Regions from separate parts of the Streptomyces sp. NPDC005496 genome, predicted to be linked through region 3. Evidence: riboswitches for the same ligand, from Rfam matches in the RefSeq annotation. Region 3 holds a riboswitch; each other region holds the start of a gene.
The links. A riboswitch is a leader RNA that binds a small molecule or an ion and turns the genes downstream of it on or off. The one in region 3 is predicted to bind cyclic di-AMP.
Positions count from the first base shown of each region.

Region 1 (5,293 bases), on a different contig from region 3:
AGGGCGTACTGGGCGTGGTTCGTGTCCTGGTACTCGTCGACCAGCACGTGCCGGAAGCGGCGGTGGTAGTGCTCGGCGACGTCGGGGAAGGCGCGGAGCAGATTGACCGTCGTCATGATCAGGTCGTCGAAGTCGAGGGCGTTGGCCTCGCGCAGCCGCGACTGGTACATGGCGTAGGCCTGGGCGAGGGTCTTCTCGAAGCCGTCGGCGGCCTGGGCGGCGAAGTCCTCCTCGTCGATCAGCTCGTTCTTCAGGTTGCTGATCTTGGCGCTGAAGGACTTCGGCGGGAAGCGCTTCGGGTCGAGGTCCAGGTCGCGGCAGACCAGGGCCATGAGGCGCTTGGAGTCGGCGGCGTCGTAGATCGAGAAGGAGGAGGTGAAGCCGAGCCTCTTCGACTCGCGGCGCAGGATGCGGACGCAGGCGCTGTGGAAGGTCATCACCCACATCGCGTTGGCCCGCGGGCCGACGAGCTGCTCGACGCGCTCCTTCATCTCGCCCGCGGCCTTGTTCGTGAAGGTGATCGCGAGGATCTGGCCGGGGTGCACATGGCGCTCGCCCAGCAGGTACGCGATGCGGTGCGTGAGCACGCGGGTCTTGCCCGATCCGGCGCCTGCCACGATGAGCAGCGGGGAACCGGCGTGCACCACGGCCGCCCGCTGGTTCTCGTTCAGCCCGTCCAGCAGCGCCGCCGGGTCCACCGCGGGGCGCGCGGCGCCGTCGCGGTAGTACGCGTCCCTGCTCGGGGGCGCGTCGAAGCGGCCGCCGAACAGGTCGTCCGGGAGGTGCTCCGGCGTCCCGTCCTCGGGCGGCGGCGGGGGCTCTTCCTCGTGGGCCCCGGAGGGCTTGAGGTCCGCCAGGAAGCTGTCGTCAAAGAGGCTGCTCATCGCCTTCCGAGTCTAGGCCGCCCCACTGACACCCCGCGGCCACCTCGGGAACTCCGCCGCATTCCGGGACCGGCCCGCCGGTCACCGCCGCCCCGCTCCCCTCGTAGGCGCATCGCCCCCGCACCACTCGCCAGGCCCGCCGTCTTCCCGTACCCGGGCCGCCGCTTCGCCCCGTCGGGCAGCGTGCCGCTCCGTCCGGTGCCGCCCCCGCCGCCCGGCCGCTCTCGCCGTCCGGAACCACCCGGTCACCTGGGGTGACGGCCGGACGAGACGCACACCACGTCCGCCGAGGAAGGCGCACATGTCAGGACAATCAGTCGGAAAACGATCCGCGACGGCGGCGCGACCCGGTCCCCGCGAAAAAGGTCACGAAAACGTATCGGGCATATCGAACATCAACCTTCACAGAAGCCACACGCGTTGGCTAGCGTGCCGGTCAGGCCGCCCGACCCAACCGGCGAACGACGCCGGGCCGCGCGGCCTCCGCCGAGTCCGGCGCGCCCACGCGGCAACCGGAGCCGGGGACCCACCGACCTTGGGGTGAATCGGTCCGACCGCCTTGTCGGGCGCGGACCGTAGGGCAACCCTTCCGAACCACCCGCCCGAACCCGACAGCTAACTCGGTAGGCGGATCGTGGAAGGAGTCGCCTCTCTTGGCGTCGCATCGCAAATGGCGTCCTGCGGGAACGCGCGTAGCGGGTGTCCGGGCCCCGGGCCTCGCCACGGCGGCCCTCACGTCCGTGGCCCTGCTCTCGCAGACGGCGAACGCCGCGCCCTCGGCCGAACCCAGGCCGAGTCTCGAGGAAGTCCAGAAGAAGGTGGACGACCTCTACCACCAGGCCGAGACGGCCACCCAGAAGTACAACGCGGCCAAGGAGAAGAGCTCCAAGCAGCGCCAGCGCGTCGACACCCTGCTGGACGACGTGGCCAAGCGCACCGAGAAGCTCAACACGGCGCGCGAGGAGCTGGGTTCGTACGCCGCCGCCCAGTACCGCACCGGGGCCGCAGCCCCCGACACCGCGACCCTCCTGCTGGCGGACGACCCGCAGGACTACTTCGACCAGACCCAGCTCATGGGCCGTCTGACCAGCCGCCAGAAGGTGGCGGTGGACGACTACGTCACCGAGCAGGCGGCGACGGCGAAGAAGCGGGCGGAGGCCTCCGAGAGCCTGGAGAAGCTGACCACCTCGCAGCGGACGCTCAAGTCGACCAAGGCCGAGGTGCAGCGGAAGCTCGCCGACGCCCGCGGACTGCTCTCGAAGCTCACCGCCGAGGAGAAGGCGCGGCTCGCGGCGATCGAGGAGAAGAAGCGCGAGGAGGCCGACCGCAAGGCCGAGGAACTGGCCAGGCAGCAGGCCGCGCAGGAGGAGCGGAGCCGCGAGGAGACCGCCCAGCAGGACCAGGGCGACTCGGACGCCGGCGCGGGCGGCACGGCGGAGGACCCGGCGTACGCCACCACGGCCGACAAGGCCATCGCCTTCGCGCGGGCCCAGGTCGGCAAGCCGTACGTGTGGGGCGCGACCGGCCCGGACTCCTACGACTGCTCCGGTCTCACCCAGGCCGCCTGGAAGGCCGCGGGCGTCTCCCTGCCGCGCACCACCTGGGACCAGGTCGACGCGGGCACCACGGTCCCGCTCTCCGACATCAAGCCCGGTGACCTGGTCTTCTTCTACGACGACATCAGCCACGTCGGCCTGTACATCGGCAACGGCATGATGATCCACGCCCCGAAGCCGGGCGCGTACGTCCGCGAGGAGTCGATCTACTACGACGGCACCTCGTCGATCCACAGCGTGGTGCGCCCCGCGTAGGGGACGCCACCACGCCGGCACCCCCTCGCGTTCGTGTCCGGTACGGCCCCCGGGTCGCACCGGACACGGCCGCCGGGCCTGCCGATGACCATGGGGTCACGCCGGGCGCGGCCGTCGGGCCGGTCGGGGCGGTCGGGCCGGTCGGGCCGGTCGGGCCGGTCGCCCAGGGTTCCCCGGGCGGGCGCCGTCAGGTCCAGAGCACCGCGATGAAGATGTTCGCGACGGTCAGCAGGCCGACCGCGGCGAAGGCGCCCTTGTCGACCTTCTCCTCGTCGCGCTTCACGTAGACGAGCCCGAGGATCACGATCAGCAGGGCCAGCTTCACGCCGAGCTTGACGTTGTCGAGCGAGTTGTCGTCGGCTTGGTTGAGACCGACCAGCACGACTCCGGTGACCAGCATGGTGAGCGCGCCGTGCAGCATCGCGGGGACGAAGCGGGCCGTGCCCTGGCCCATCGCCTTCATCTGGGTGAGGAAGCCGCCGAGGAGCGCGGCGATGCCGATGATGTGCAGGCCGACGAAGAGATGGATGAGTACGTCCATGCGCCGGAGCCTAATCGGGGCCCCGCCGGCCGCCTCCACCAGCCCTCCCTCCGGCTCCGGTAGCCGTCTCCAGCGACCCGCTTCCGGCTCCGGCAGCCGTCCGGCCCCCCGGTCGGTCGCACCCCACGGGACCCACCCGCCGCAGTGTTCACCTCCGTCTCGGCGGTCACGCGACATCTCTCACGACCGCCCAGTGGGCTCATAGCACCAGGGTCTCGGGCCCCGTCGGAAAATCCCCGCTTCGGTCAGCACTCAGCGTCAAGCCGACGCCCACGGACCGGGAGCGCGGTCACATCCGGTCACCCGGCGGACCTCTCCCGCCACTTCCGCACATGGCGTCACCGGCCGCTCACGCTCAGGTTTAGCGTCCTCCCCCAGGTGACCGGCTCTCCACCGCCGCCCGGGCCAGGGGCGGCAACCGGTCGCTTCCGCCGAAAGGTCCGGCGGCGCCCCGCTCCCCCTGTGCGGGCCGTCGCCGGACGCGTCGCCGTGCCCCGCCGGGCGGCCGTGCGGAACGAGTCTTCGCGAAAGGATGTGTGCCCTCGTGGCATCGCACCGCAAGCCCAGACAACGCTCACTCGGCGGTCAGACGGCCCGCACCGCCGCCACCCTCGCCCTCGCGGGCGCGGCGACGGCCACCGCCTTCGAGGGGACGGGACACGCCGAACCGCAGCTCTCCCCGGCGCAGGTCAAGGCCAAGGTCGACAAGCTGTACCAGGAGGCGGAGGTCGCCACCGAGAAGTACAACGGGGCGAAGGAGAAGGCCGACAAGGGGGAGCGGCGGCTCAGGACGCTGCGCGACGAGGCGGCCCGCAGGACGGACCGCCTCAACTCGGCCCGGGACGCGCTGGGTTCGATCGCCACGGCGCAGTACCGCACCGGCGGCCTCGACCCCGCCGTGCAGCTCGCGCTGTCCGAGGACCCCGACCGGTACCTGGACGGGGCCGCCTTCGCCGAACGTGCGGGAAGCCGGCAGGCCGCGGCCGTGGCGCGCGTACGCAAGCAGCTGCGCGAGATCGAGCAGCTGCGGGGCGCCGCCCGCGTCGAGCTGACCTCCCTCAAGTCCCGGCAGGCCGAGCTCAAGCGGCAGAAGAAGACGGTCAACACGAAGCTGGGCGAGGCACGCCGGTTGCTGTCCCGGCTCACGGACGAGCAGCGGGCGCGGCTCTCGGCGGACGGCGGCGGCACCGGGCACGCCTCGCGGGCCGGCGCACGGGAGACGGCGGGCCTCCCGTCCGGCACCGGCACGAGTGCCACCCCGGCCAAGGCGCCCGGTTCCCGGGCGGCGGAGGCGGTCGCGTACGCCTATCAGAAGCTCGGCAGCCCCTACGTGTGGGGCGCCACCGGCCCCAACGCCTTCGACTGCTCGGGCCTCACCCAGGCCGCGTACCGCGCCGCGGGCGTGTCGCTGCCCCGCACGACGTACGCCCAGATCGGGGCCGGCCGGCGGGTCTCGCGCGCCGAACTCCAGCCGGGGGACCTCGTCTTCTTCTACTCGGGAATCAGCCATGTGGGCATCTACGTCGGAGGCGGCCGGATGATCCACGCCCCCAACCCGTCGGCGCCGGTACGACTGGCGCCGATCGACGAGATGCCGTTTGCGGGGGCTACGCGGGTGGTGTGAGGACCCCGTACGGCAGGCGGAGGATTCCGGCCGGACGCGGGTACGCGCTGATGGCATGGCCACGTTCGCGCGGTAGCGTCGACCGCAGACGCGCACCGTCCGTCGTGGTCCAGCGGCATCGCCGCCCGTCGCCGTCCGAGAGGTCCCGATGTCCCCTTCCCTGCTGCCGCTTCCGCCGCCCTGGCAGCTGCGGACCTGGCCGGACCGGTCGGCGCTGCTGGCCGACCGGGGGCGGGCCCTGGAGGAGTTGCGGGCGCGAAGCCTCGGGGTGCACCGGGTGCTGCTGCTGTGGCTGTTGTCGCTCGTGGCGATCATCGGGTGGGCGCTGCTGGTGCTGCCGCTCCAGCAGTTCGAGCAGGGTGATCCGACCCGCGTGGTGCTGGGGCCGATCTTCGCGATCCTCGGGCTCGCCTCGCTCGCCCCGCCCGTCGTC
Region 1 covers NZ_JBIAJQ010000003.1:783,701-788,993, forward strand. The annotation lists gene pcrA (DNA helicase PcrA) at 1-884, opposite strand, end outside; cyclic di-AMP (ydaO/yuaA leader) riboswitch at 1,373-1,530, shown strand; gene ACFYQQ_RS12145 (NlpC/P60 family protein) at 1,538-2,695, shown strand; gene ACFYQQ_RS12150 (hypothetical protein) at 2,883-3,236, opposite strand; gene ACFYQQ_RS12155 (NlpC/P60 family protein) at 3,781-4,860, shown strand; gene ACFYQQ_RS12160 (hypothetical protein) at 5,009-5,293, shown strand, end outside.
Region 1: another riboswitch for cyclic di-AMP. It lies ahead of ACFYQQ_RS12145 (NlpC/P60 family protein); the one in region 3 lies ahead of ACFYQQ_RS00330 (LysM peptidoglycan-binding domain-containing M23 family metallopeptidase).

Region 2 (5,293 bases), on a different contig from region 3:
CGCCTGCGTCAGCGTGGCCAGCTCCGCGTCCGTCAGGGTCAGGTCGGCCACCCCGAGGAGCGCCGGGAGCTGCTCGACCGTCCGGGCGGAGGCGAGCGGCGCCGCCACCGTCGGCCGGTCGGCGAGCCAGGCCAGGGCGACCGTGGCCTGCGGGACGCCCCGGGACCCGGCGATCTCGTCGAGCGCGGCCAGCACCCGCGTCCCGCGCTCGGTCTCCAGGTGCTTGCCCGCGCCGGCGGCCCGCGCCGAGTCGACCGTCGTACCCGGGCGGTACTTGCCGGTGAGGAAGCCGGAGGCCAGGGCGTAGTACGGGACGGCGGCGAGGCCGGAGCGGGAGGCGATCTCCTGGAGCGGGCCCTCGTAGGTGCGGCGGGAGACGAGGTTGTAGTGCGGCTGGACGGCGACGTAGCGGACCAGGCCCTCGCGGTCGGAGAACTCCAGGGACTCCTGGAGCCGTTCGGGCGAGATGTTGGAGGCCGCGACGGCGCGCACCTTGCCGGCCCGCACCAGTTCGTCGAGCGTGCCGATGATGTCCTCGACGGGGACCGAGGGGTCGTCGTAGTGCGTGTAGTACAGGTCGATGTAGTCCGTGCCCAGCCGGCGCAGCGAGGCGTCGGCGGCGGCCCTGAGGGTGTCGGGCGCCAGCCCCTTGTACGCGGGGTGCGCGCCGGCCTTGGTCGCGAGGACGATGTCGGAACGGTTGCCGCGCGCGGCGAACCACCGGCCGATGACGGTCTCCGACTCGCCGCCCTCGTTGCCGGGAGCCCACGAGGAGTAGGTGTCCGCGGTGTCCACGAAGTTGCCGCCGGCCGCCGCGTAGGCGTCCAGCACGGCGAAGGACTGCGCCTCGTCGGCGGTCCAGCCGAAGACGTTGCCGCCGAGGGCGAGCGGGAAGACCTCGAGGTCTGACGGGCCGAGCTTGCGGAGAGAAGTCATGGACGATTTCAACATCGTCCGCGGTACCGCCTATTCCGCGAGCCCGGCCGGCGGACCTACGGGTTGAGGCCCTTGCTCTGCAGCCACGCCATCGGGTCGATGCCGGTGGCGGCGCCGCCCGCGTGGACCTCCATGTGCAGGTGCGGCCCGGTCACGTTGCCGGTCGCGCCCACCCGTCCGATGACGTCACCGGTGGCGACCTTCTGGCCCACGCTGACGCTGATGGACGACTGGTGGCAGAACCAGACCTCGGTGCCGTCCTCCAGGGTGAGGATGGTGCGGTAGCCGTACGAACCGGCCCAGCCCGCCTCGGTGATGGTTCCGGTGTGCACGGCCTTGATCAGCGTGCCGGTGGGCGCCGCGAAGTCGAGGCCGGTGTGGTAGCCGGAGGACCACATGGAGCCGGAGTCACCGAAGCGCGAGGTGAGCGTGTACGAGGAGGTCGGCAGCGCGTAGCTCTTGGCGAGCTCCGCGAGGCGCTCCGCCTCGGCCTTCTCCTTGGCCTCCTGCTCCGCCTTCTTCTTGGCGGCTGCGGCCTTGGCCTCGGCCTCGTCCTGGGTCTTGGCGGCTTCCTCGGCGGCCTTCTTCACGGCGGCGGCCTGAGCCGCCTCGGCGGCCTTGAGGTCGACCTGGTCCTGCTGCGACTCGGCCTGCTGCATGATGCGGGCGCGCAGGGCCTCGCCCGCGTCGGTGGTGCCTCGCGCGGTGTCCGAGTTGGTCAGTCCCGCGGTGGTGAGCGGGGTGGCCGAGCCCTTCGGTGTGCCGGCGTCGGAGCCGTCCGATATCAGGCCCTTGGCCGAGTCGGCGACCGATGACAGGTCGGGCATCGAGATGGACACCGGCGGCTTGCCGCTCTGCGCGGTGGCCATGCCGCCCGCGCCGACGGCGGCGATGACGCCTACGCCGAGGACGGTGGAGCTGCGGGCGAGTCCTCCGCCGCGCTGCTTGGAGACGCGGTGCCGGCCACGGACGGGACGGACGGAATCCTCGGTGGGATTCCACTCCTCCCAGGGGCCCTCGTCGTTGCCGCGGCCGTAGCCGAAGGTGTTGCTCTGCTGGTCACTCGGCGCGAACGAGGTTGACTGGGCAGGCCGGTTGGACGCCACGTGGGCGCGCTCCTTTCCTTCCTTCTCGCCTACCGGGTTAGCTGACGGGTTCGGAGCAGGAAGGTCTCCTACGCGCGTCGACCAGGGTGCACCGCACCGCGGAAGACGCTCGATTCACCCCAAGTTGGTGGTTCCCCGGTTCCCTTGCGGGATTCGGCGCGTGCGCACGGAGCCATCTCTTGTGACGGCTGGGACGACCGCGCTGCGTTATCGAACGTTAATAGACTCGGGTCCCGTATTCCAAGCTGTTCCGACTGATCATTAACGTCTTCGTCACGGACTTACGGGTCACGGGCGGTGAAAACCGGGCGAGTTGACCCTGCGGGCTAAACCTCATTTTCGCTGACGGTTCGTCAGTTGTTATGCGCAGCGGTGCTACTCGATCACTCGCGGTGACCTCGGCCCCTTCTCCCGCCCCGGTGACTCACGGCCGCCGTACGGCCAGCAGCGCCAGATCGTCCGTCGTCCCGTCTCCCGTGTGCCGGTGCACGTCCTTGATGAGGGTGTCGAGTAGCGCGTCCGGGTCGCGGAAGACCCGTCCCGCGAGACGGGCCGCGGGGTCGTAGAAGCGGCCCTCCGGGTCGCGCGCCTCCGACAGCCCGTCCGTGTAGACGAGGAGCGTCGCCCCGCCCGGGAACGGCACCACGGCGGCACGGTCGGGCCAGGTGCCCAGCTCGCCCATCCCGAGCGGCAGCGCGGAGTCCGGCCCCTCCAGCGTGCGCAGGGTGCCGTCCGCGTGCAGGAGCAGCGGCGGGGGATGGCCGCGGTTGACGACGCGCACGAAGCCGTCCCCGTGCGGGACCTCCGCGAGAACGGCGGTGGTGAACCCCTCGAAGGCGTCCAGCCCGTCGCGCCGCGTCCCCTCGCGCGCCAGCGCCCGTTCCAGCCGCTGGGCGACCGCCTCCAGCGTCGGCTCGTGCTCGGCCGCCTCACGGAACGCCCCGATGACGACGGCGACGGCCGTCACCGCGCCCATTCCCTTGCCCCGCACGTCCCCGACGACCAGCCGCACCCCGTACGGGGAGTCCTGCACCGCGTACAGGTCGCCGCCGATGAACGCGTCGGCCTGCGCCGCCTCGTAGCGCGCCGCGACCTCCAGGCCGCCGATCCGTTCCTCCGGGCGCGGCACCACGGCGCGCTGGGCGGCCTCGGCGATCTCGCGGGCGGAGGCGAGCCGCCGGTCGGTGCGGCGGACGAGCATGTTGATGAGCACGGCGAGGACGGTGACCGTCGCCACGGTGACCAGCTCGGTGACCGCCTCCGCGTGCGCGACGATCCCGAGGTCGATGTGCACGGCGAGGACGGCGGCGACCGTGGCGAGGCCGGTGAGGACCGTGCCGCGCAGCGAGAGCAGCGGCGCGGCGACCAGGGGCGCGGCCGTGAAGAAGGGGGCGGCCGTGAACTGCGACGGGGTGAGGTAGTCGTAGAGGACCCCGGCGACGATCAGCAGCGCGGGCAGGGCGCGCACCACGGTGCGCGCGTACGAGATCCGGCGGGCGGGCCGCTCCGGGGCGGGCGGTGACGGGACGCCCAGTCCGGGATCGGGCACCGGATCGCCGGGCAGCCGTCCCCCGGCCCGTTCGCGCCCTCCGGGAAGCGGTTTCCGGCCGCCGTCCACGAGGCCCGCTCCGAGGTCCGGCCCGCCGCCGGGCACGCGGTCACGGGGGTCTGGCGCGGCCCGGTCGTCGGCGTCGGAGAACCGGCCGCCGGCCCCGCCGGACCCCGGTTCCTCCGGCCGTCGCGCGCCACCTCGCTGCCCCACCCGTCCAGGCTTCCCGCCACGGGGGCGGGCGGCGACCGGTGTGGACCGACCGGATGACACCGATGGGAGCGCCGGCGGGCCCGGCCCGGGAAACGACTCAGGGCCGGAACTCGATGATCCGAGTTCCGGCCCTGGGCCTTCAGTAGCGGGGACAGGATTTGAACCTGCGACCTCTGGGTTATGAGCCCAGCGAGCTACCGAGCTGCTCCACCCCGCGTCGTTGAGACCAGTGTACGCCATCGGCGGGGGCGCGGACGCACGCCTGCACCCGGCCACCCCCGCGACCTGCGAATTCGGCTCCTGCCGGGGGTCAGGCGGCCGGGTTCCCGGCGTGGGTCAGGGTCTCCCAGGACACGAACAGATCGTCCGTTCCGGCGGGCCGGGTCCGTTCGACGAGCTTGCGGGCGGCCGGGACGCGGACGTCGAGCCGGCCCTCCAGGTGGTTGAGGGCGACCTCCATGTCGGGCCCCATGTCGCGGTCGACCTTGCCGCCGCACAGCCAGCCGGGCGGCGTCTCGCCCAGCTGGTAGCGGGCGTGGAAGGTGAGCGCCGCGCGCAGCCGGTCCTCGACCTCGCGGTACAGGTCGACGCCCTGGTGCCAGGCGGTCTCGGCGATGTGGGCGGTGGCGGCGAGCGCGTACCCCACGTGCTTGAAGTTGCGGCAGGTCTCCTGCGCGACCCCGTCCGTGTAGCGCTTCTGCCCGAACCAGTACGTCGTCATCTTCTGCGGGGTGTCCACCGTGCCGCCCGCCGGGGCCATCGGCAGCTGCCCGTCCTGACGCAGGTAGAAGTAGGCGGGGACGCGCTGCCGGAAGCGCGCGAGCGCGGCGTCGAAGGCCCGGTGGTCGTCGAGGAAGACGGCGATGCCGATGGCGGCGTCGGTCATGACGAGGTCCCAGTTGCCGTTGAAGTCCGGGACCGGCTTGGTGACTTCGGGCTGGTACACCGTCCGCAGCATGCGCCGGAACCGCTCGACGCCCGCCGCCGGCCAGTGGGCCTTCGTGTGCCGCACGATCTCCCCGGCGCGGGCCCAGGTCGATCCCGCCCAGGCGGTCTGCAGCCCGGCGTTGGCCTCGGTGTGCCGCCGCACCCGGTCCGACCAGGCGTCCATGATCTCGATCGCCTTGGCCGCGTGCTCCGGCCGGCCGGTGACGCTCCACAACAGGGCCTGGGTGTACGCCGCGATGGCGTCCTCACGCTCCTCGACGCAGCCGCTCCCGGCCCGGGTGTCGGGCGGGCACGCCACGGTCGCGTACGGCTTGGCCTGCCACTTGTACGACCCGTAGCGGCTGTCCCGCATGCCGAGGAACGCGCTCACCCACGGCTGCTCGCCCTGGTCCACGTGCCGCCGCACGTTGTCCAGCTGCTCCCGGCTGACCAGCACTCCGGGGTGCTCGAACGCCCCGTCCTCGGGCCGCGCCCGCACCGCCGAGCGCGCGTGCGAGGACGTCCCGCAGGACGCCATCAGCCCCATCAGCAGCGGTGCGAG
Region 2 covers NZ_JBIAJQ010000005.1:666,686-671,978, reverse strand. The annotation lists gene ACFYQQ_RS19100 (aldo/keto reductase) at 1-936, opposite strand, end outside; gene ACFYQQ_RS19095 (M23 family metallopeptidase) at 993-2,042, opposite strand; cyclic di-AMP (ydaO/yuaA leader) riboswitch at 2,054-2,211, opposite strand; gene ACFYQQ_RS19090 (PP2C family protein-serine/threonine phosphatase) at 2,467-3,804, opposite strand; tRNA gene ACFYQQ_RS19085 (tRNA-Met) at 3,948-4,021, opposite strand; gene ACFYQQ_RS19080 (alginate lyase family protein) at 4,115-5,293, opposite strand, start outside.
Region 2: another riboswitch for cyclic di-AMP. It lies ahead of ACFYQQ_RS19095 (M23 family metallopeptidase); the one in region 3 lies ahead of ACFYQQ_RS00330 (LysM peptidoglycan-binding domain-containing M23 family metallopeptidase).

Region 3 (5,293 bases):
CGCCCTCGACGGCGTGCTCTCGGTGGACGTCGACATCGACGCCGGACAGGTCCGGGTGACCACCGAGGCCGAGCCCGACGACGCGGTGCTCGCCGCCGTGGTGGACGAGGCGGGCTACGCGCTCACCGGCCGGGCGGCCTGAGCCCCGCCGTCCGCCGCCGGGCCCGACGCACGCCGGGCCCGGCACCCCGCTTCCCCGTGCTCGTCCCGAGCCCGTTTCCGCACCAGTCCGAGGAGCAGTGATGACTACCACGGTCCCCGACACCGCCGAGGTCGAACTCGCCATCGGCGGCATGACCTGCGCCTCGTGCGCCGCCAGGATCGAGAAGAAGCTCAACCGCATGGACGGGGTCGAGGCCACCGTCAACTACGCCACGGAGAAGGCGAAGGTCAGCTACCGCGGCCAGGACGTGTCGGTGGCGGACCTGATCGCCACCGTGGAGGCCACGGGCTACACCGCCGCCGAACCGGCTCCACCGCACACCGGGCCGGGGCGGGACGGCGCCGCCCCGGGCGAGGCCGACGAGCTGCGCCCCCTGCGGCAACGGCTGGTCACCGCCGTGGTCCTGGCGGTCCCGGTCGTCGCGATGGCGATGATCCCCGCCCTCCAGTTCGAGTACTGGCAGTGGCTCAGCCTCACCCTCGCCGCTCCCGTGGTCACCTACGCGGCCTGGCCGTTCCACCGGGCCGCGATCACCAACGCCCGCCACGGCGCGGCCACGATGGACACGCTCATCTCGGTGGGCACCTCGGCCGCCTTCCTGTGGTCCCTGTGGGCGCTGTTCCTCGGCTCCGCCGGCACCCCGGGCATGACGCACCCCTTCGAGTTCACCGTCGGCCGCTCCGACGGCGCCGGGAACATCTACCTGGAGGCCGCCGCCGGTGTCACCGCCTTCATCCTGGCCGGACGGTACTTCGAGGCCCGCTCCAAGCGCCGGGCCGGTGCCGCGCTGAGGGCGCTGCTGGAGCTCGGGGCCAAGGAGGTCACCGTGCTGCGGCAGGGCCGTGAGCGGCTGATCCCGGTGGGCGAGCTGCGAGCAGGGGACCGCTTCCTGGTCCGGCCCGGCGAGAAGATCGCCACCGACGGAACCGTCGTCGAGGGCACCTCGGCCGTCGACGCCTCCATGCTGACCGGGGAGTCCGTGCCGGTGGAGGTCGGCCCCGGGGACACCGTCACGGGCGCCACGCTGAACGCCGGCGGCCGGCTCGTCGTCGAGGCCACACGGGTCGGCGCGGACACCCAACTCGCCCGGATGGCACGACTGGTGGAGGACGCGCAGAACGGCAAGGCGGCGGCCCAGCGGCTGGCCGACCGGATCTCCGCCGTGTTCGTGCCCGTCGTCATCGCCCTCGCGCTCGGCACCCTCGGCTTCTGGCTGGGCAACGGCGCCGGGCTGACCGCCGCGTTCACCGCCGCGGTGGCGGTGCTGATCATCGCCTGCCCCTGCGCGCTGGGCCTGGCGACCCCGACCGCGCTCATGGTGGGCACGGGCCGGGGCGCGCAGCTCGGCATCCTGATCAAGGGCCCCGAGGTCCTGGAGAGCACGCGCAGGGTCGACACGATCCTCCTGGACAAGACCGGCACCGTCACCACCGGCAGGATGACCCTCCTCGCCGTCCACACCACCCCCGCGACGAGCGAGGCCGAGGTGCTGCGGCTGGCGGGCGCCCTGGAGCACGCCTCCGAACACCCCGTCGCCCGGGCCGTCGTCACCGGGGCGACCGAGCGGGGCGTCACCCTGCCGGTCCCCGAGGACTTCGCCAACGTCGCCGGGCTGGGCGTGCAGGGCGTCGTGGACGGTCACGCGGTCCTCGTCGGCCGCGAAAGGCTCCTCCGGGAGTGGTCCATGAGCCTGCCGGCGCAACTGGAGCGCGCTCGGGCCGTCGCCGAGGCGGCCGGCCGCACCGCCGTCGCGGTCGCCTGGGACGGCGAGGCGCGGGCGGTCCTCGAAGTCGCCGACGCCGTCAAGGACACCAGCGCCGAGGCCGTACGGCGGCTGCGGGCCCTCGGCCTCACCCCGGTCCTGCTCACCGGCGACAACCGGGCCGTCGCCGAGTCCGTCGCGGCCGAGGTCGGCATCGACGAGGTGATCGCCGAGGTCATGCCGGAGGACAAGGTCGCCGTCGTGGAGAGGCTCCAGGCCGAAGGGCGCAGCGTCGCGATGGTCGGCGACGGTGTCAACGACGCCGCCGCGCTGGCCCGGGCCGACCTGGGCCTGGCCATGGGCACCGGCACCGACGCGGCCATCGAGGCCGGCGACCTGACCCTCGTACGCGGCGACCTGCGCGTCGCCGCCGACGCGATCCGGCTGTCCCGCAGAACGCTGGGCACCATCAGGTCGAACCTGTTCTGGGCCTTCGCCTACAACGTGGCCGCCCTGCCGCTCGCCGCGGCGGGCCTGCTCAACCCGATGATCGCCGGAGCCGCCATGGCCTTCTCCTCGGTCTTCGTCGTCGGCAACTCCCTGCGCCTGCGCGGGTTCAGGGCCCTCGACTGACCCGGACGCCGCGAACCCCGTCACGGAGGGGACGGAGCGGCCACTTGTGACGGTTGTTCCATCTCGTCGCAAGTGGCCGTTCTGTCCTGTTTGGTGCTTAAGGTCCAACTGGCAATGATTTAGGGCTCGCTGGCGTCCTGGTGCGTGAGCAGGGTCATACCGGTGACGGTGCGTCGCGGCCGCCGTCCGTCAAATCCTCGGGTGCGCCAGGGGATTGCGGCCCCGGGAAGATCGCTCGTCGACGGACAGTCACCGGCAATAGGGACATCGATCAAGAAATGGGTGTGCACAGAAACCCCACAAGCTTGTCCAGGCCCTCTCATGTCGCTTACGTTCTGCCTCACTCCGGACGGACGCCCAATCCTGCCGCCGCCCGGATCCCGCACACTCACCCGTCCACGGCAGGAGCGGGGGACCCACAGGTACGACGCCTGTTCCGGTCTCCGGAACGGGCTAGGGGTCAAGCCGCGCGCAACGCGGCCGGGCATCTCCAGCCCGCACCCGACAGCTCACCTCGCAGGCGCCGGAGAGGAATGCACCATGCCCGCGAAGGGTAAGCACCGCCGTCCCAAGTCCCTGCGCATCACCCGCTCGATAGCCGTCGCCGGCACCGGTGGCGCCGCACTCGCGCTGCCCCTGATGGGAGCCGCCGGCGCCCACGCCGCCACTCCGGCGGCCGCCGCCTCCTCCGCCACGGCGAAGACCGTCGCCGCCGCCCCCGTCGCCGCCCAGAAGGCCGTGACCAAGACCTACGCGGTCAAGGCGGGCGACTCCCTCGCGAAGATCGCCGACGACCAGGACGTCAGCGGCGGCTGGAAGAAGCTCTACCAGGACAACCGCAAGGCCATCGGCGGCGACCCCGCGCTGATCCACCCGGGCCTGAAGCTGACGCTCGGCGGCAAGGCCGCGTCCGCCCCCGCCAAGCCCTCCACCGCCGCCAAGCCGTCCGGCAAGACCACCCAGACGGCCAAGACGCAGGCCGCCCCGGCCGCCGCCACCAGCAGCTCCGGCTACACCCTGCCGGTCGAGGGCGCGACCGTCGGCACGTCCTACAAGACCGCGGGCAGCATGTGGTCCAGCGGTTACCACACCGGCGTCGACTTCGTGGTCCCGACCGGCACCACCCTCAAGGCCGTCGGACCGGGCACCGTCGTCTCGGCCGGCTGGGGCGGCGCGTACGGCAACCAGGTCGTCATCCGGCACACCGACGGCCAGTACTCCCAGTACGCCCACCTGTCCTCGCTCTCGGTCTCGGCCGGGCAGACCGTGACCGGCGGTCAGCAGATCGGCCTGTCCGGCGCGACCGGCAACGTCACCGGACCGCACCTGCACTTCGAGATCCGCACCACGCCGGACTACGGCTCGGACGTGGACCCGCTCGCGTACCTGCGCGCGCACGGCGTCTCCGTCGGCTGACGCCCGCACCCGCACACCGGAGGCCGGACCCCGATCACCGGGGTCCGGCCTCCGCCGTGCCGGGGGCGACACTCCCTTTGCGGCGGTGACCGCCGCACGCGTACCGCGTGGGTGGACGCAGGCGTTGAGGCTCGTCAACCGCCCTTGAACACCGCCTTATTCCGGGATTGACCAACACTTGACGAGTGGCTTATCTCACCGCACGTCAACCCCTTCCTACGGTCGCGTAGCTCACATCAAAAGGTGAATCATGGGCCGATGTGGCAGACGATTCGAAGAGTGACAACAGATCAGTGATCGGGTCGTACGTGGCGGTGGGGGACAGCTTCACCGAGGGCGTCGGCGATCCCGGTCCGGACGGGGCCTTCGTCGGCTGGGCCGACCGGTTCGCGGTCCTGCTCGCGGACCGACGGCCCGAGGGCGACTTCGGCTACACCAACCTCGCCGTACGCGGCAAACTGCTCGACCAGATCGTGGCGGACCAGCTCCCGCAGGCCAAGGCGCTGGAACCCGACCTCGTCTCCTTCTGCGCGGGCGGCAACGACATCATCCGGCCCGGCACCGACCCCGACGAGGTCGCAGAGCGCTTCGAGCGGGCCGTCGCCGACCTCACCTCGGTCGTCGGCACCGTCATGGTGACCACCGGCTTCGACACCCGCGGCGTACCCGTGCTCAAGCACCTGCGCGGCAAGATCGCCACGTACAACGGACACGTACGGGCCATCGCCGACCGCTACGGCTGCCCGGTGCTCGACCTGTGGTCCCTCAAGACCGTGCAGGACCGGCGCGCCTGGGACGGCGACCGGCTCCACCTCTCTCCCGAGGGGCACACTCGCGTCGCCCTGCGGGCCGGGCAGGTCCTCGGCCTGGAGGTCCCGGCGGACCCGGACCAGGCCTGGCCCCCGCTCCCGCCGCGCGGCACCTTCGAGGTGCGCCGCGACAACATCCAGTGGGCGCGCGAGTACCTCGTGCCGTGGATCGGACGGCGGCTGCGCGGCGAGTCCTCCGGGGACCACGTGGCGGCGAAGGGCAGCCTGTCGCCCGACGACATCAAGACGCGGATCGCACCGGCCGTCTGAGCGGTACGAGGGGCCGGGCGGAGCGCCGGGCGGGTGCGCGGGCGGGCTCAACGGCTCTGCTGCACGGAATCGTTGCGGCCCGCCGTCCCGTCGGTGCCGGGGAGGGCCGGCTTCCGCGGGGGAGTGGGCGGACCGACGGGCAACTGGACTCGCCGTAAAGGGAGTTCGTGAGCGCCCGTGTCCGGCCCCGGTGTGTCAGGTGCCGGGCGGTGCGGTCAGGGCCTCGCGCTCCAGGCCCAGTTCACGGGCGAGCGCCTCGTCCACCCACGCCTGGGTGCGCGCGCGGGACACCGAGCCGGG
Region 3 covers NZ_JBIAJQ010000001.1:71,445-76,737, reverse strand. The annotation lists gene ACFYQQ_RS00340 (heavy-metal-associated domain-containing protein) at 1-142, shown strand, start outside; gene ACFYQQ_RS00335 (heavy metal translocating P-type ATPase) at 243-2,498, shown strand; cyclic di-AMP (ydaO/yuaA leader) riboswitch at 2,878-3,034, shown strand; gene ACFYQQ_RS00330 (LysM peptidoglycan-binding domain-containing M23 family metallopeptidase) at 3,039-3,914, shown strand; gene ACFYQQ_RS00325 (SGNH/GDSL hydrolase family protein) at 4,208-4,993, shown strand; gene ACFYQQ_RS00320 (TetR/AcrR family transcriptional regulator) at 5,189-5,293, opposite strand, start outside.

Region 4 (5,293 bases), on a different contig from region 3:
ATGGCGATCGCCTCGTCCCCGAGCGGGTTCACCCCGGGCCCCGCGGCCAGCGAGTGCGCCACGAGCACGTGCAGGCACTTCACCCGGTCCGGCATGCCGCCCGCGCTGGGGAAGCCCTCCAGGACCTCCATGGCGTCCCGGCGGGCGATGTAGTCCTCGTGCGCCGCACGATAGGCCGCCGCCAGCTCGGGATCGGTGGTCAGACGGTCCGTCATCTCCTTCATGACGCCGTTCGCCTCCAGCGTCCCGATCGCGGAGGCGGCCCGCGGGCACGTCAGGTAGTACGTGGTCGGGAACGGCGTGCCGTCGGGCAGGCGGGGCGCCGTCTCCACCACGTCGGGCTGCCCGCAGGGACAGCGGTGCGCGATCGCGCGCAGCCCGCGCGGCGGGCGGCCGAGCTGCTGCTTGAAGGCCTCGACATCCGCGTCGGTGGGCTCGGTGCGCGGGGTGGGCGGCGGGGGCGTTTCCATGCCGTGTGTCTTGTCTTTCTGGTCAGTTACCGGGCGGCGCGGTCGGACTTGTCCACGCCGTCCCAGACGTTGGCGTACCAGGGACGGGCAGCCGCCCCCTGGTCGGTGCGGGACTTCTTCACCGCGTCCGGGTCGATCACGATGTAGCCGGTCTCGCCCGGCATCACGTAGTGCAGCCGCTGCCGGATCTGCTGCTCGGCGTACGCGTCGTCCTTCCAGCGGGCCTTGAGGTCACGCAGCTCCTCGACCCGCTGCCGGGCCTCGTCCTGCTGCCGCTCCAGCTCGGCGACCTCGGCGCGCTGGGACACGTACTGCCTTATCGGGTACGCGAGCGCCACGACGAGGGAGCACAGGACCAGCGCCAGCAGAGCCGCACGGCCCGTCAGACGGGAGCGGTGGGCCTGCCGCCTGGTCTGGGAGCGGTAGACCCTGGCCGCCGTCTGCTCACCGAGCAGCCGCAGCCTGGTCGTGGTGGAGAACCGGTCCCGGTCCTTCACGGCCATGAATCCCGCCTCCCCGGCACAAGCCCGTCACGTGCGTACGTCCCCGCACACGGTACGGGACCGAGTACGGGGACGTACGTACGACGCTTCCTACGGGTCAGCCCTTGAAGCGCGGGAACGCCGAGCGGCCGGCGTAGACCGCGGCGTCGTCGAGGATCTCCTCGATGCGCAGGAGCTGGTTGTACTTGGCGACGCGGTCCGAGCGGGCCGGGGCGCCGGTCTTGATCTGGCCGCAGTTCACGGCGACGGCGAGGTCGGCGATGGTGACGTCCTCGGTCTCGCCGGAGCGGTGGGACATCATGCACTTGAAGCCGTTGCGCTGGGCCAGCTCGACGGCGTCCAGGGTCTCGGTCAGCGAGCCGATCTGGTTGACCTTGACGAGCAGGGCGTTGGCGGAGCCCTCCTCGATGCCGCGGGCCAGGCGCTCCGGGTTGGTGACGAAGAGGTCGTCGCCGACGATCTGGACCTTGTCGCCCAGCTTGTCGGTGATGACCTTCCAGCCGGCCCAGTCGTCCTCGTACAGCGGGTCCTCGATGGAGACCAGCGGGTACGCGGAGACGAGCTCCTCGTAGTACTCGGTCATCTCGGCGGCCGAGCGGGACTTGCCCTCGAACTCGTACCTGCCGTCCTTGTAGAACTCGGACGCGGCGACGTCGAGCGCGAGAGCGATCTGCTCACCGGGGATGTAACCGGCCTGCTTGATGGCCTCGACGATGAGGTCGAGGGCGGCGCGGTTGGACTCCAGGTTCGGGGCGAAGCCGCCCTCGTCGCCGAGGCCGGTGGACAGACCCTTGGTCTTCAGCACCTTCTTGAGGGTGTGGTAGACCTCGGCGCCCCAGCGCAGCGCCTCGGAGAAGGACTCCGCGCCGATCGGCGCGATCATGAACTCCTGGATGTCGACGTTCGAGTCGGCGTGCGAGCCGCCGTTCAGGATGTTCATCATCGGGACGGGCAGCAGGTGCGCGTTCGGGCCGCCGAGGTAGCGGAACAGCGGCAGGTCGCTGGCCTCGGAGGCGGCGTGCGCGACGGCGAGGGAGACGCCGAGGATGGCGTTGGCGCCGAGCGAGCCCTTGTTGTCGGTGGCGTCCAGGTCGAACATCGCCTGGTCGATCAGGCGCTGCTCGGTGGCGTCGTAGCCGACGAGCTCCGGGCCGATCTGCTCGATGACCGCGAGGACGGCCTTCTCGACGCCCTTGCCCTGGTAGCGGTTGGGGTCACCGTCGCGCAGCTCGATGGCCTCGAAGGCTCCGGTGGAGGCGCCGGACGGAACGGCGGCACGACCCGTGCTGCCGTCGTCGAGGCCGACCTCGACCTCGACGGTGGGGTTCCCTCGCGAGTCGAGGATTTCCCGGGCTACGACGACGTCGATGGACGGCACGAGCATCTCCTTCTGGGATGTGACGCGGTTACGCGGAGCCCCTTGGCCCGCTGACTGCACGGAGCCGCGGTCGGCTCCGCGACATGAGCCTAACCGGCTCCGGGCGATCGGCCAGCCGGTCGACCACCCCATGGACAGAACCGAGAGTAAATTGTTTCCGAACGGAACAAAAACCTGTCCCGTACAGGCATCCGCGACGGAGCGGCGCGTCCGGCGCGGGCATGAAAGAGCCCCGCTCCGGTGCGTACGGGGGAACACGCACCGGAGCGGGGAGCCCGTGGGGACGGGGGCGGCCCTCACGGGGTCTCCATGGCGGAGCCCCCGCATGAGGGAGGGCCGTGACCGGGCCGTGCGCCCGGCGTCAGCCGGTGTCAGCTGAGGTGGAGCTGCTGACCGGGGAAGATGAAGTCGGCGTCGTCGACGATGTCCTTGTTCAGCTTGAACAGCTTCTGCCAGCCGCCCTTGACGTGCTTCTCCGCGGCGATGGAGCTCAGGGTGTCGCCCTTGACTACCTTGTACTCGCCGTCACCCTTCTCGACCTTCTTGCCGGTCGGGGTCTCGACGGTCTTCTTGGCGGTCTCCCGCTCCGAGGAACGCGAGGCGCGCTGGTCCTGGGACTGGGGCGCCTGCTGCTGCGGCTGGGCCGTGCTCTGCGAGCCGGTGTCGGCCGCGGCGCCGCCGCCGGTGGAGGCGCCGGACAGGCCGACGCCGCAGGTCGGCCAGGCACCCTTGCCCTGCGCCGCCAGCACCTTCTCGGCGACGGCGATCTGCTGGGACTTGGAGGCCTGGTCGGCGGTGGAGGCGTAGGCCGAGCCGCCGTAGGCGGACCAGGTGGAGGCGGAGAACTGCAGGCCGCCGTAGTAACCGTTGCCGGTGTTGATCGACCAGTTGCCGCCGGACTCGCACTGGGCGACGGCGTCCCACTCGGAGGTGGTGGCGGCGGAGGCGCTGCCGGCCGCCATCAGCGGGGCGGCGATGGCGACACCGGTGACACCGGCGAGCGCGGCGACACGGGTGGCCTTGGACGGGCGACGGTGCTTGGCCTTGTTGTTACGCAGCATGAAGTGATCCCCTCACCGACGCCTGCGAGGTGAGCTGTCGGGTTCGGGCGGGTGAGTGCCCGGTCGTGCGCACATGGCGCACGGCTTCACCCCAAGCCGTTCCCGGGTGTCTCACAACTCCCGGGCCCGGCACTTACCTTGGGTCCCCCGCTCCTGCCTACGGCGCTTGACGCGACGACTGTTCCCGGGCGGCCGCTGGCAGGATTCGGCGTTGCGACCGTCGGGGCCCGCTGTGGCGAGCGATCACGACCGTAGACACGCGACGGCCGGAATTTCAAAGACGATCAGGGCTTCTGAGACCCATCTCTCACTCTCACCAAACCGGACATTGCGGTGTGAACCATGACGTGAACTACCGCTGTTTTGTACCCGATTCGCCGCCTGACGACCGCTTAGTCTCCCGCGACCTCAAGGCTCTGACCGGGGAGGATGAGGTCCGGGTCGGAGCCGACCGTCTTCTCGTTCTCCGTGTACAGCTCGTTCCATCCGCCGTTGACCGCAAGGGAGTCGGCGATGCTCGTGAGACTGTCGCCAAGACGGACGGTGTACGAGCCCTCGGAGGTGTCGTCGGAGGCGCCCGAGTCGCGCGCGGCGTGGCGCCCCGCGGAGTCCTTCTGACGCCCGGCGTCCACTCCGGTGTCCGAGGTGTGCTCGGCGCTGGCGCCGCGGTGCTTGCCGGTGCCGGTGCCCTCGCTCACGGGGGTGCTCGGAGTGGTGGAGGAGCCGCCGGTACGACCCGACTTGTCCGAGTCGTCAGCCCTTGCCTTGCCCTTGTCCGCGGTACCGGAGTCCCGCGACTCGCTCTCCTCCGGCGTCGGGGACGCGTCGGACTTCGCCGCCTTGCCGGACCCCGACGGGGAAGGCTTGGCGCTCGTGCCGCCGGTCGACAGACCGCCCGAACCGGACGAGTTACCCTTCGCGGACGAATCGGACGGGGAGGCGTCGGGGGACGAGGACGCGTCGTCGGCGACCCCCGTGTCGACCTCGACGGAACCCGAGTTCTTGCTGAGGCCGGAGAGCGGGCCGCAGGTGGGCCAGGCCGCCAGGCCCTGTCCGTCGAGCAGTTTCTCGGCGACGGCTATCTGCTGCGAGCGGCTCGCCTCGTCGGGGCTCGGCGCGTAGTCGAGGCCGCCGTACTTGTCCCAGTTCTCCTGGGTCATCTGGAGGCCGCCGTAGAACCCGTTGCCGTTGTCGGCACTCCAGGAGCCGCCGCTCTCGCACTCCGCGACCCGGTCCCACGTGGTGCCGTCGGCTGCGCTCGCGCCGGTGGCGCCGAGCAACGGGATGGCGATTGCCGATCCGGTGACGCCGGCCGCGACGATGATTGCCGGAGCCTGGCGGGGGCGACGGTGACGACCGTTCCCGGAGAGCATGCGGTGGGCCTTTCGGAGACAGCAGTGACAGACGCGACGGAAGATCCATCGCGTTGATGCGTGAACGTATCGGCACTCGAACGCTTGTCACAAGTCGATGCAGCGCAGATCACGTGAAGATCACAGTTTTGACGGTGTGTCATGTTTGACCGGGCACCACGCTCGCGCCGCCGAAGTGCGAACTCCCGCCGCATGTCCCGGTTGTGGCACTTCGCCCCTGTCGGTGCCGGCCGCGAAACGGATCGCGTGCCCTCCGGCCGGGCCGCCGCCACCGCTACCGGGGCGGCGTGAACTCCACCGGCAGCGTGCGCAGTCCGCGCATGATGAGCCCGCCGCGCCAGCGCAGATCCGCCGGGTCCGCGGCCAGCCGCAGGTCCGGCAGGCGGGTCAGCAGCGTGGCCAGGGCGGTCTGCCCCTCCAGCCGGGCGAGCGGCGCACCGAGGCAGTAGTGGATGCCGTGCCCGTATCCGAGGTGCTGGTTGTCACGGCGGGAGAGGTCCAGCGCGTC
Region 4 covers NZ_JBIAJQ010000007.1:92-5,384, forward strand. The annotation lists gene ACFYQQ_RS21760 (DUF501 domain-containing protein) at 1-470, opposite strand, end outside; gene ACFYQQ_RS21765 (septum formation initiator family protein) at 497-973, opposite strand; gene eno (phosphopyruvate hydratase) at 1,071-2,357, opposite strand; gene ACFYQQ_RS21775 (transglycosylase family protein) at 2,723-3,412, opposite strand; cyclic di-AMP (ydaO/yuaA leader) riboswitch at 3,417-3,587, opposite strand; gene ACFYQQ_RS21780 (transglycosylase family protein) at 3,805-4,785, opposite strand; gene ACFYQQ_RS21785 (cytochrome P450) at 5,060-5,293, opposite strand, start outside.
Region 4: another riboswitch for cyclic di-AMP. It lies ahead of ACFYQQ_RS21775 (transglycosylase family protein); the one in region 3 lies ahead of ACFYQQ_RS00330 (LysM peptidoglycan-binding domain-containing M23 family metallopeptidase).